3 regions of the Erwinia sp. SLM-02 genome follow, and region 1 is predicted to be linked to each of the others. Evidence: predicted binding sites of a transcription regulator. Region 1 holds the regulator's gene; each other region holds the start of a gene.
The links. Region 1 encodes CRP, which controls carbon source genes, mostly activating them, when cyclic AMP is high. Its sites were predicted from a motif close to ATGTGANNNNNNTCACAT; they were not measured.

Region 1 (3,149 bases):
AGGTTCCTTTCTGTTCGTTTCCGGAGCCAATAAACAGGAAGCATCCGGGGATCACCTGCTGGTAGGCTGAAAAGTCTTCACAGCCAAACATCGGATGCGGCATGATTTTCAACGCATCGGCTCCCAGCGTATCGACCACATTTTTTGCGGCAAAGCGGCAGGCATCCGGATGATTGAAGCCCAGCGTATAACCCTTCGTCCAGTCCAGCTTATAGCTCGCCCCGACCGCCGCGGTCATACCACCGAGCATCTGTTCCATCATTTTTGGGATTTCAGTACGCGTTTTTTCACTCAGCGTGCGCAGCGTGCCTCTGAGATGCGCCGTATCCGGAATAACGTTGTAGCCCCCGTCGGCCATAAAACTGGCGATACTGAGCACGGCGCCCTCGTTAGGATCCAGCCTGCGTGAAACGATTTGCTGCAGCTCCTGGACTACCCCGGCCCCTAACACCACGGGATCGCACGCCGTATGTGGCAGAGCGGCATGCGAGCCTTTCCCCTGCAGGATCAGATCGAAATTATCACTGGCCGCGCTGAAAACACCTTCGGTGTAACTCACCGTACCGGTTGGAAATGCCGGCATCACGTGCAGGCCAAAAATCATCGAAACTCCGTCAAGCACGCCCAGAGAGACCAGCTCCTGCGCCCCGCCCGGCGGAACCTCCTCCGCATGTTGAAAAATAAACTTCACCGTCCCGGCAATCTGTTTTTGCAGCTGGCAGAGCGCCCAGGCCGCGCCCATCAGCATGGCCGTATGCGAATCATGACCGCAGGCGTGCATGACCCCGTCATTGCGCGAGGTAAAAGGCTCCTGGTTCAGCTCGTGGATCGGCAAGGCATCCATATCGGCACGCAGCGCGATACAGGGGCCGGGGCGCGCCCCTTTTAACTCCGCCAGCACGCTGTTTGGCGTAGGGCGGGTGAGCGTTAATACGCCAAACTGCTGGAGCTCACCGGCAACATAATCCGCCGTCTTTTGCTCATGAAAGGAGAGCTCGGCATTTTGATGAATATGCCGACGCCATTGCAGCACTCGTGGGGTGATTTCCTGAATCAGTGACGCGATTTGAGATTTCATAGTTACTCCTTTAACGGTGAGAGGCGCTTCCAGCATGACTCCATCCGATGGCGACCTTCACCGTCAGCAGGGAACGGCATGACACCGGTAGCGCGGATACCGTGATAGAAGCATAAAATAGCGTCATCTCCGTGACGAACCGTGCCATAGCGTGATTGTTTATCGACCGTGATCCCCGTGGCAACGAGGCAAATCAGGGAGGTCGCGGCAGGCCTGCACACCGCTTTACCCGCAACAGAAAAGGCCGCTCCGCCTTTTAGCACCCTGCTGAAGCGAGACAACATGAGACAACACGAGACAGCCAGGTCAAGCTGTGCTACAAACGGTGCTGTATTAATATTCTGGCATTGCAATGCATGGTGAAAACGGGACAACAGGATGAGCCAGACTCTTAATGGTATGGCCCGTTTGATTTTCCTATGGGAAGCGCCTGACAGGGAATTCCGTCCCTGTTTACCCGAAATATTTCAAAAAGCAGTTAACATTTCTGCAACCTGAGTGATAAAAAGGGTATATTTAGGCACGATTACAATAGAGGATAACAGCGAATGGTTCTCGGCAAACCGCAAACAGACCCAACACTCGAATGGTTCCTGTCACATTGCCATATTCACAAATATCCATCCAAAAGCACCCTGATTCATCAGGGTGAAAAGGCAGAAACCCTCTACTACATCGTCAAAGGCGCAGTAGCGGTGCTGATCAAGGATGAAGAAGGCAAAGAAATGATTCTTTCCTACCTCAATCAGGGCGACTTCATTGGCGAACTGGGTCTTTTCGAAGAAGGCCAGGAACGTAGCGCGTGGGTGCGCGCAAAAAGTGCCTGTGAAGTAGCTGAAATCTCTTATAAAAAATTCCGTCAGCTGATTCAGGTTAACCCTGACATTCTGATGCGTCTTTCTTCGCAGATGGCACGCCGTCTGCAGGTCACCTCTGAGAAGGTCGGTAACCTCGCCTTCCTGGATGTGACGGGGCGTATTGCACAAACGCTGCTGAATCTGGCCAAACAGCCAGATGCCATGACCCACCCGGATGGTATGCAGATCAAAATCACCCGTCAGGAGATCGGCCAGATCGTGGGCTGTTCTCGTGAAACCGTGGGCCGTATTTTGAAAATGCTGGAAGATCAAAACCTGATTTCCGCGCACGGTAAAACTATCGTGGTTTACGGTACGCGCTAAGCGGTTCTGACTCTGGGGCGCGACAGCCTGGTCGCGCCCTTTTTTATGTGGTGTTAGGCATGTGGCGGAGAATCATTTATCACCCTGAAGTCAACTATGCACTGCGGCAAACGTTGGTGCTGTGCCTGCCGATAGCCATTGGCTGGCTGCTGGGCGATCTCAGACAGGGTTTACTCTTCTCGTTAGTTCCCGCCTGCTGCAACAACGCCGGTCTTGATACCCCCCATAAACGCTTTTTTAAACGCCTGATTATTGGTGGCAGCCTGTTTGCCTTCTGTAGCTTTCTGATCCTGTATGCGGGCGAAAAAGGGGTGCCGTTGCCGATCATTATGCTGGTGATGGCTCTGTTGCTGGGCGTCACTGCGGAAATCAGTCCGCTGCACGGTCGGCTGCTTCCCGCTTCGTTAATTGCCGCCATTTTCACCCTCAGCCTTGCCGGCAGAGTCCCCCTCTGGCAGCCCCCGCTGCTCTATATTCTCGGCACCATTTGGTACGGCCTGTTCAACTGGCTGTGGTTCCGGCTGTGGAAAGAGCAGCCGATGCGGGAAACGCTAAGCCTGCTCTACCGCGAACTGGCCGACTACTGCGAGGCAAAATATACGCTGCTGACCCGGCTGACCGATCCGCAGACCGCGCTTCCGCCGCTGCTGGCTCGCCAGCAAAAAGCGGTTGACCTGATTAATACCTGTTATCAGCAGATGTATATGCTGTCCGCCAGCCAGGATAACCACTACCAGCGGCTGACGCGTGCATTTCAGGTGGCGCTGGATCTGCAGGAGCATATTTCGGTCAGCCTGCATCAGCCGGAAGAAGTTCAGAAACTGGTGGAGCAAAGCCACGCCGAGGCGGTGATCCGCTGGAACGCACAGACCATTGCCGCCAGGCTGCGG
Region 2 (3,149 bases), on a different contig from region 1:
ATAATCTGCTCGGCGATACCACAGCCGGCGGAACCGGCACCGAGGAACACCACATTCTGCTCGCTCAGCTTGCTGCCCGCCGCGCGGCTGGCGGCCAGCAGCGTGCCCAGCGTGACGGCGGCGGTGCCCTGAATATCGTCGTTAAAGCAGCAGACTTCGTTGCGATAGCGCTCCAGCAGCGGCATGGCGTTCTTCTGCGCAAAGTCTTCAAACTGCAGCAGCACGTTCGGCCAGCGGCTTTTCACGGCGATAATGAACTCGTTGACGAAATTATCGTACTCTTCGCCGGTGATGCGCGGGTGACGCCAGCCCATATACAGCGGGTCATTGAGCAGCTGTTGGTTGTTGGTGCCGACATCCAGCACCACCGGCAGGGTGTAGGCCGGGCTGATACCGCCGCAGGCGGTGTACAGCGACAGTTTACCGATAGGAATACCCATACCGCCGATGCCCTGATCGCCCAGGCCGAGAATGCGCTCACCGTCGGTCACGACGATCACTTTTACATTCTGCTTGGTGGCGTTCTGCAGCATATCTTCAATGCTGGCGCGGTTCGGGTAGGAGATAAACAGACCGCGTGCGCGGCGATAGATCTCAGAGAAGTGCTCACAGGCAGCGCCCACCGTAGGGGTGTAGATGATTGGCATCATCTCTTCCAGGTGGTTGTCCAGCAGGCGGTAGAACAGCGTTTCGTTGGTGTCCTGGATATTACGCAGATAGACGTGCTTATCGTTATTATTTTTAAAATCCTGGAACTGCCGCCAGGCGCGTTCGGCCTGTTCCTCAATGGTTTCAACCGTTTCCGGCAGCAGACCGTTGAGGTTAAAGTTATTGCGCTCTTCAATCGAGAAGGCGCTGCCTTTGTTCAGCAGGGGGAATTCCAGCAGGATCGGACCGGCGTAAGGGATGTAAAGCGATCGTTTACTTTCGTATTCGAGTTCCATGCAATTCGTACTCTGGTTGCTATCGTGATGATGTGGGGCCAATCCTAAAATAATTCATCTGAAAATACAGCTTTTGTTAACAAGTAATAACAAAAGCTGCGATCTTTCTCGAATTGCTGGCGGATTTTTACGATTAAATCAGAGGAATTGAACTAAAGCGGGTGCAGCCTAGCGCGCTGAGGGTGGCGGCGGTGGCGGACTGCTGGCTGAGCCTCGCCGTGGGTGATTCGGCCAGCACCGCGCGGGAAATGTCGCCGATGGCGTAACCGGCCATATTCAGCAGATTCAGTGCGCCCTGCAGCGGCGGCAGGGTAGGGTTAAAGGCGGCGTTTTCCGCATAGCGCCCGGCAAAGATCGTGCCGTCGGTGGTTTCCAGCGCCACGCCGCTCAAGGCCTGGCTGTAAGGTGCATGACTGCGGTTGGCCGCCGCCAGCGCCGCCTGCTCCAGCGCATCGCCACGGATCGCAATCCCGTGATCGACATCATCCATCAGCAGGGTAGCAATGTTCAGATCGCGCGGGCCAAACGAATCCGGCAGATAGTCGCCGAGCGTGGCCGCTGCCCGGCCCGGCAGTTCAATGGTCAGGGCGGTGCCGCTGTTCAGCTCGTTCATAAACTGACGGCAGTGGCCGCAGGGGGTGTAGTTGACGGTGATCGCGGCAAGGGCGCGCTCGCCCCGGAGCCAGGCATGGGTCACCGCACTCTGCTCGGCATGCACGGTCTGCTGCATGGTGGTGCCGCTGAACTCCATATTGGCACCGAACCACAGCGTGCCGCTGGCACCGCGTGCAATCGCACCCACTTTAAAATCGGACAGCGCGGCCTGCGCGCAGGCCGCCGCCAGCGGCAGCAGGGCAAAGGCCAGCTCGCTGTCGCCGTAGCCGTACTGCTGCTTCAGCCTGGCGGCCTCATCGGCGCTGATACGGGCAGAAAAATCCGCAGAGGAAATAACCGGCCGCAGGGCATGCTGTAACGGCTCGGGAAGCGTGGCGAAGGCTGCCTGGAATCTTGGATGCATTTTAGGCCTCTTTATACTGGATGCGGGCTCATGTTAACGAGCCGGCAGCCAGTTATATGTGATCTGCATCTCTGTGTCAGTGTAATAAATGAAATTGATAAACAAAATGCGAGATCTCTCGCAAGTTTTACCCCAGCCAGTGCAGCAGAACGGGAAAAATAAACGGTGCCAGCAGCGAGGTGATAATCGCGCAGAGTACCAGCGCCAGCGAACTGAACGCCCCTTCCTGAGCATCCATCTCTACCGCCCGGGCGGTGCCGATGGCGTGTGAGGCATTGCCGATGGCCAGCCCGCGCGCCGAAGCGGCGCGCACCCGCAGCAGATTCAGCAGCATATGACCAAATACCGCGCCCAGCACCCCGGCCATCAGCACGCAGATCGCGCTGATTGCCGGTATGCCGCCCAGCGAGCCGGAAACCGCCATCGCAATCGGCGTGGTGACCGATTTCGGCAGCAGGGTGGCGGCGATTTCAGGGGTGGCACCCAGCCACAGGGCAATCGCGGTCCCGGAGATCATCGCGGTGACACTGCCGATAAAGCAGACGCTGATAATCGACTTCCAGCGGGCGCGGATCTGATGCATCTGTTCATACAGCGGCAGGGCAAGGGCCACCACGGCGGGCTGCAGCAGACTGTTTAAGATCGCGCTGCCCTGAAAATAGCGGGTGTAGGGGATCTGCAAGAGCAGCAGCAGCGGAATAATCACCGCCATGGCGATCAGCAGAGGATTCACAATGGAAATTTTAACCCGCGCGGCCAGCTGACGCGCCGCCAGAAAGACCACGACCGTCAGCGGCACGGACCACCACATATCACTCATCGCGTTCTCCCTGAGGTGCCAGCGGCTGGCGATGCATGCGCTGCGACAGCACGCCGACGGTCACCAGCACAATCAGCGTGCTGACCAGGCAGGAAACCACAATCGGGCCAAACTGTGCAGTGAGGATGTCCATGTCGTTCATCACGCCGACGCTGATCGGCACGAACAGCAGCGCCATATAGCGGATAAACAGGCTGCAGCCGGGTCTGACCCATTCTACCGGAAGGATCTGCGAAGCCAGCAGGGCGAAAAGCACCAGCATGCCAATAATACTGCCGGGAATGGTCACGGGAAGCAGGCCGGAAATGCCGATACCCACATACAGGCAGAGGTAAATAATGAAAAAGGCGCGAATGAACTGCCACAG
Region 3 (3,149 bases), 260 kb from region 1:
CTTAAAGAGTTCAGGATTCGATCCAAAAAAGGCCGGGCATGCCCGGCCCTTACGGAAATATCTCGCCACTACCTGAATCAGGCGCTGGTTTTACCGGACAGCAGATCCAACACTTCCTGAACGCTGGTGGTGGTTGCCAGTCGGGCAATCACGCTGTCGTCGTCAAGGGCGTTGGTCAGGCTGGTAATCACCTGGATATGCTCGTTGTTTCGCGCGGCAATACCAATGACCAGGCGAGCAATATCGTCTTCTTCTTCACCGAAGCGCACGCCTTCCGGATACTGGCAAAACACCACGCCGGTTTTCAGCACGCGGTCTTTAGCGGCAATGGTGCCGTGCGGCACAGCGATCGACTCACCCAGATAGGTTGGCGTCAGCTTTTCACGTTCCAGCATGGCATCAACATATTCCGGCTCAACGTAGCCGCCTTTGACCAGCTGTTCACCGGCAAAGCGAATCGCCTGCTCTTTATCCGTGGCATGATTGCCCAGGAATACGTTGCTGGCCGTCAGCTGGAACAGATGCTCCTGGCCTTCATCAAAGCTGTCGCTGAGCGTGGTGCTCACTTTCTCGCGATGTTCAGCGCTGCGGTTGGCTTCAACCAGACGCGCGGTCAGATCGTTATACAGGCCGCTGTCGAGGAAGTTGGTCAGGGAAATATGCTGTGCGTGAGGCGCCTGGCGCATCGCACGCTCGGTCAGATCGCGATGGGTAATCACCAGATCCACATCGCCCGGCAGGCTGTTGATGGCCGTATTGGTCACGGAAATCGTGGTCAGCCCCGCATCGTTCACTTTCTTGCGCAGTACGCCCGCACCCATCGCGCTCGATCCCATACCGGCATCACAGGCCACAATGATTTTGCGCACGTGGGATAAATCAGAGTGCAGCGCATCGGCACCGGCGACATTTGCAGACTGGCCTTTTGACTGCGCTTTCATTTCCTGCATACGACGGGTTGCAGCTTCGATGTCGTCTTCTTCTTTCACCTTGCTGGTTTTCAGCAGAACGGCTGACACCACAAAGGATACGGCGAAGGCAGCAACAATGGCCGCGATGTTCGCGAAGTAGGCGCCTTTAGGCGTCATTGCCAGTACGGCGAGGATGGAACCCGGAGAGGCCGGTGATACCAGACCACCGTTCAGCAGCGTCAGGGTGAAGACGCCGGTCATACCGCCCAGAATCACCGCCAGAATCAGACGCGGGTTCATCAGCACATACGGGAAGTAAATCTCGTGAATACCGCCAAGGAAGTGGATGATCGCCGCACCGCCGGCAGACTGTTTAGCATTGCCACGGCCGAAGAACATATAGGCCATCAGCACGCCCATACCCGGGCCCGGGTTCGCTTCAATCAGGAAGAAGATAGATTTACCGGCTTCGCTGGCCTGCTGAATACCCAACGGCGAGAAGATACCGTGGTTAATCGCATTGTTCAGGAACAGGATTTTTGCCGGTTCAACGAAGATTGAGGTCAGCGGCAGCAGGTTGTTCTGCACCATCAGATTCACGCCGGCGGCAAGAATATGGGACAGGCCTTCAACCAGCGGACCGATAGCCAGGAATGCGAGGATAGCCAACAGCATGCCGATAATGCCGGCAGAGAAGTTGTTAACCAGCATTTCAAAGCCGCTTTTGATTTTACCATCAACCTGGCGGTCGAAGGTTTTAATCGCCCAGCCGCCCAGCGGACCGGCAATCATTGAGCCGAGGAACATCGGCATATCGGCACCCACGATCACACCCATGGTGGTAATCGCACCGACTACACCACCGCGATCGCCACCGACCAGGCGTCCGCCGGTATAACCGATCAGCAAGGGCAGCAGATAGGTAATCATCGGGCCAACCAGCTTCGCCAGCGTTTCGTTTGGCAGCCATCCGGTTGGAATAAACAGCGCGGTAATAATACCCCAGGCAATAAACGCCCCGATATTTGGCATTACCATATTACTCAGAAAGCGACCAAAGTTCTGAACCTTGATCTTGATATCTGATGAGGACATAAAAGCACACCTCTTATTGGTACGCGCTGACCATGTAAGAGAGCGCGCTGATGTTGTTTGAAGACGGTTACGGCGAAAAAGCCGTCAGTATCACTGTATGCAAGCGGACTCTATCACGCGAATATGACGCTGCGTAGCTGACGAATTATGTGTGATCTGGATCACTATGCAACAGGGGGGGAGGAGGGTTTTATTGTGATCTTCGTCACAATAAAGTTGTGTAAAAAAACCACAAAGGTCGAAATACGAACAGACACGCCGCTATTATGTGATATAAATCACGTAATTAGATGGGTTTTTTGTTCGTAATATGTGATGTAGATCACAAGAAACTTTTCTTAACATGCCGGCTTATGTGCCGCCATTCGAACGCGATCTGTTCTGCCCACGCTCTGTAACTAAGCTACATATCAGGCTGCCCGTTTATTCCACTTTTATTCTGTCACGGGCGGGGAAGAATATGCCACCCAGGCGAGCGGATATTCAGGTTCACGCAGGGAATAAATAAGGCCACCGACGGGTGGCCTTATTATCACGGTGGGAGGTAAGCCCCACTGCAATATTACTGAATGCTGTTCTGCAGAACGTTTTGTGCCTGAGTCAGTGACTGGGCGTTCATGCTCAGGTTGCTCATCAGCGTATTGTAAGCGGATGCCTGATCCTGAGTGGGGAACTGCACCGCCGGGCCATTAAAGGTGACGCGCGTACCCTGCTGCTGCAGGAAATCACCAACCTGGATCACATCCTGGCTCAGCGTTTGTAGCGTTGGCAGCAGAGGCATTAATGCATCCGCAGGCTGAGTCACCACTTTATTAAAGACGTTATCGTAGACGGTTTTAAGGTCTTCGGGCTGCTTCAGCGTCGCTTTGCTGCTGTCGGCCTGGGTTTTCGCGGCCTGAATCTGCTGATTCAGCACGCCCAGAGAACCGCTGGCCTGGCGCAGCGAATCGCGGCGAGTCAGATAGTCCTGCGGTGTGCGGATCGCGGAAAGTTCATCCACTACCGGTTTTAAGCCGGTATCGACAGCCTTGTTTACCTGCTGAGAAAAACCGTAAATGATGGCGTAATCGCTGACGTAATTGCCGAACTTCTGCTTCTGATCTTCGCTCAGCGAAGGCAGATGTTCACCGCTGCGCATCACCG

Region 2: the regulator CRP is predicted to act here: its motif matches at 2,019-2,036, upstream of cdd (cytidine deaminase).
Region 3: the regulator CRP is predicted to act here: its motif matches at 2,200-2,217, upstream of PGH32_RS19920 (PTS mannitol transporter subunit IICBA).

The regions. Positions count from the first base shown of each region.
Region 1 covers NZ_JAQISN010000004.1:410,821-413,969, reverse strand. Annotated here, with positions in the region: gene PGH32_RS21050 (amidohydrolase) at 1-1,078, opposite strand, end outside; gene crp (cAMP-activated global transcriptional regulator CRP) at 1,627-2,259, shown strand; gene PGH32_RS21040 (YccS/YhfK family putative transporter) at 2,319-3,149, shown strand, end outside.
Region 2 covers NZ_JAQISN010000001.1:2,361,538-2,364,686, reverse strand. Annotated here, with positions in the region: gene PGH32_RS10975 (NAD-dependent malic enzyme) at 1-944, opposite strand, end outside; gene cdd (cytidine deaminase) at 1,078-1,962, opposite strand; gene PGH32_RS10965 (CidB/LrgB family autolysis modulator) at 2,090-2,782, opposite strand; gene PGH32_RS10960 (CidA/LrgA family protein) at 2,775-3,149, opposite strand, start outside.
Region 3 covers NZ_JAQISN010000004.1:149,627-152,775, reverse strand. Annotated here, with positions in the region: gene PGH32_RS19920 (PTS mannitol transporter subunit IICBA) at 78-2,006, opposite strand; gene PGH32_RS19915 (DUF3053 domain-containing protein) at 2,569-3,149, opposite strand, start outside.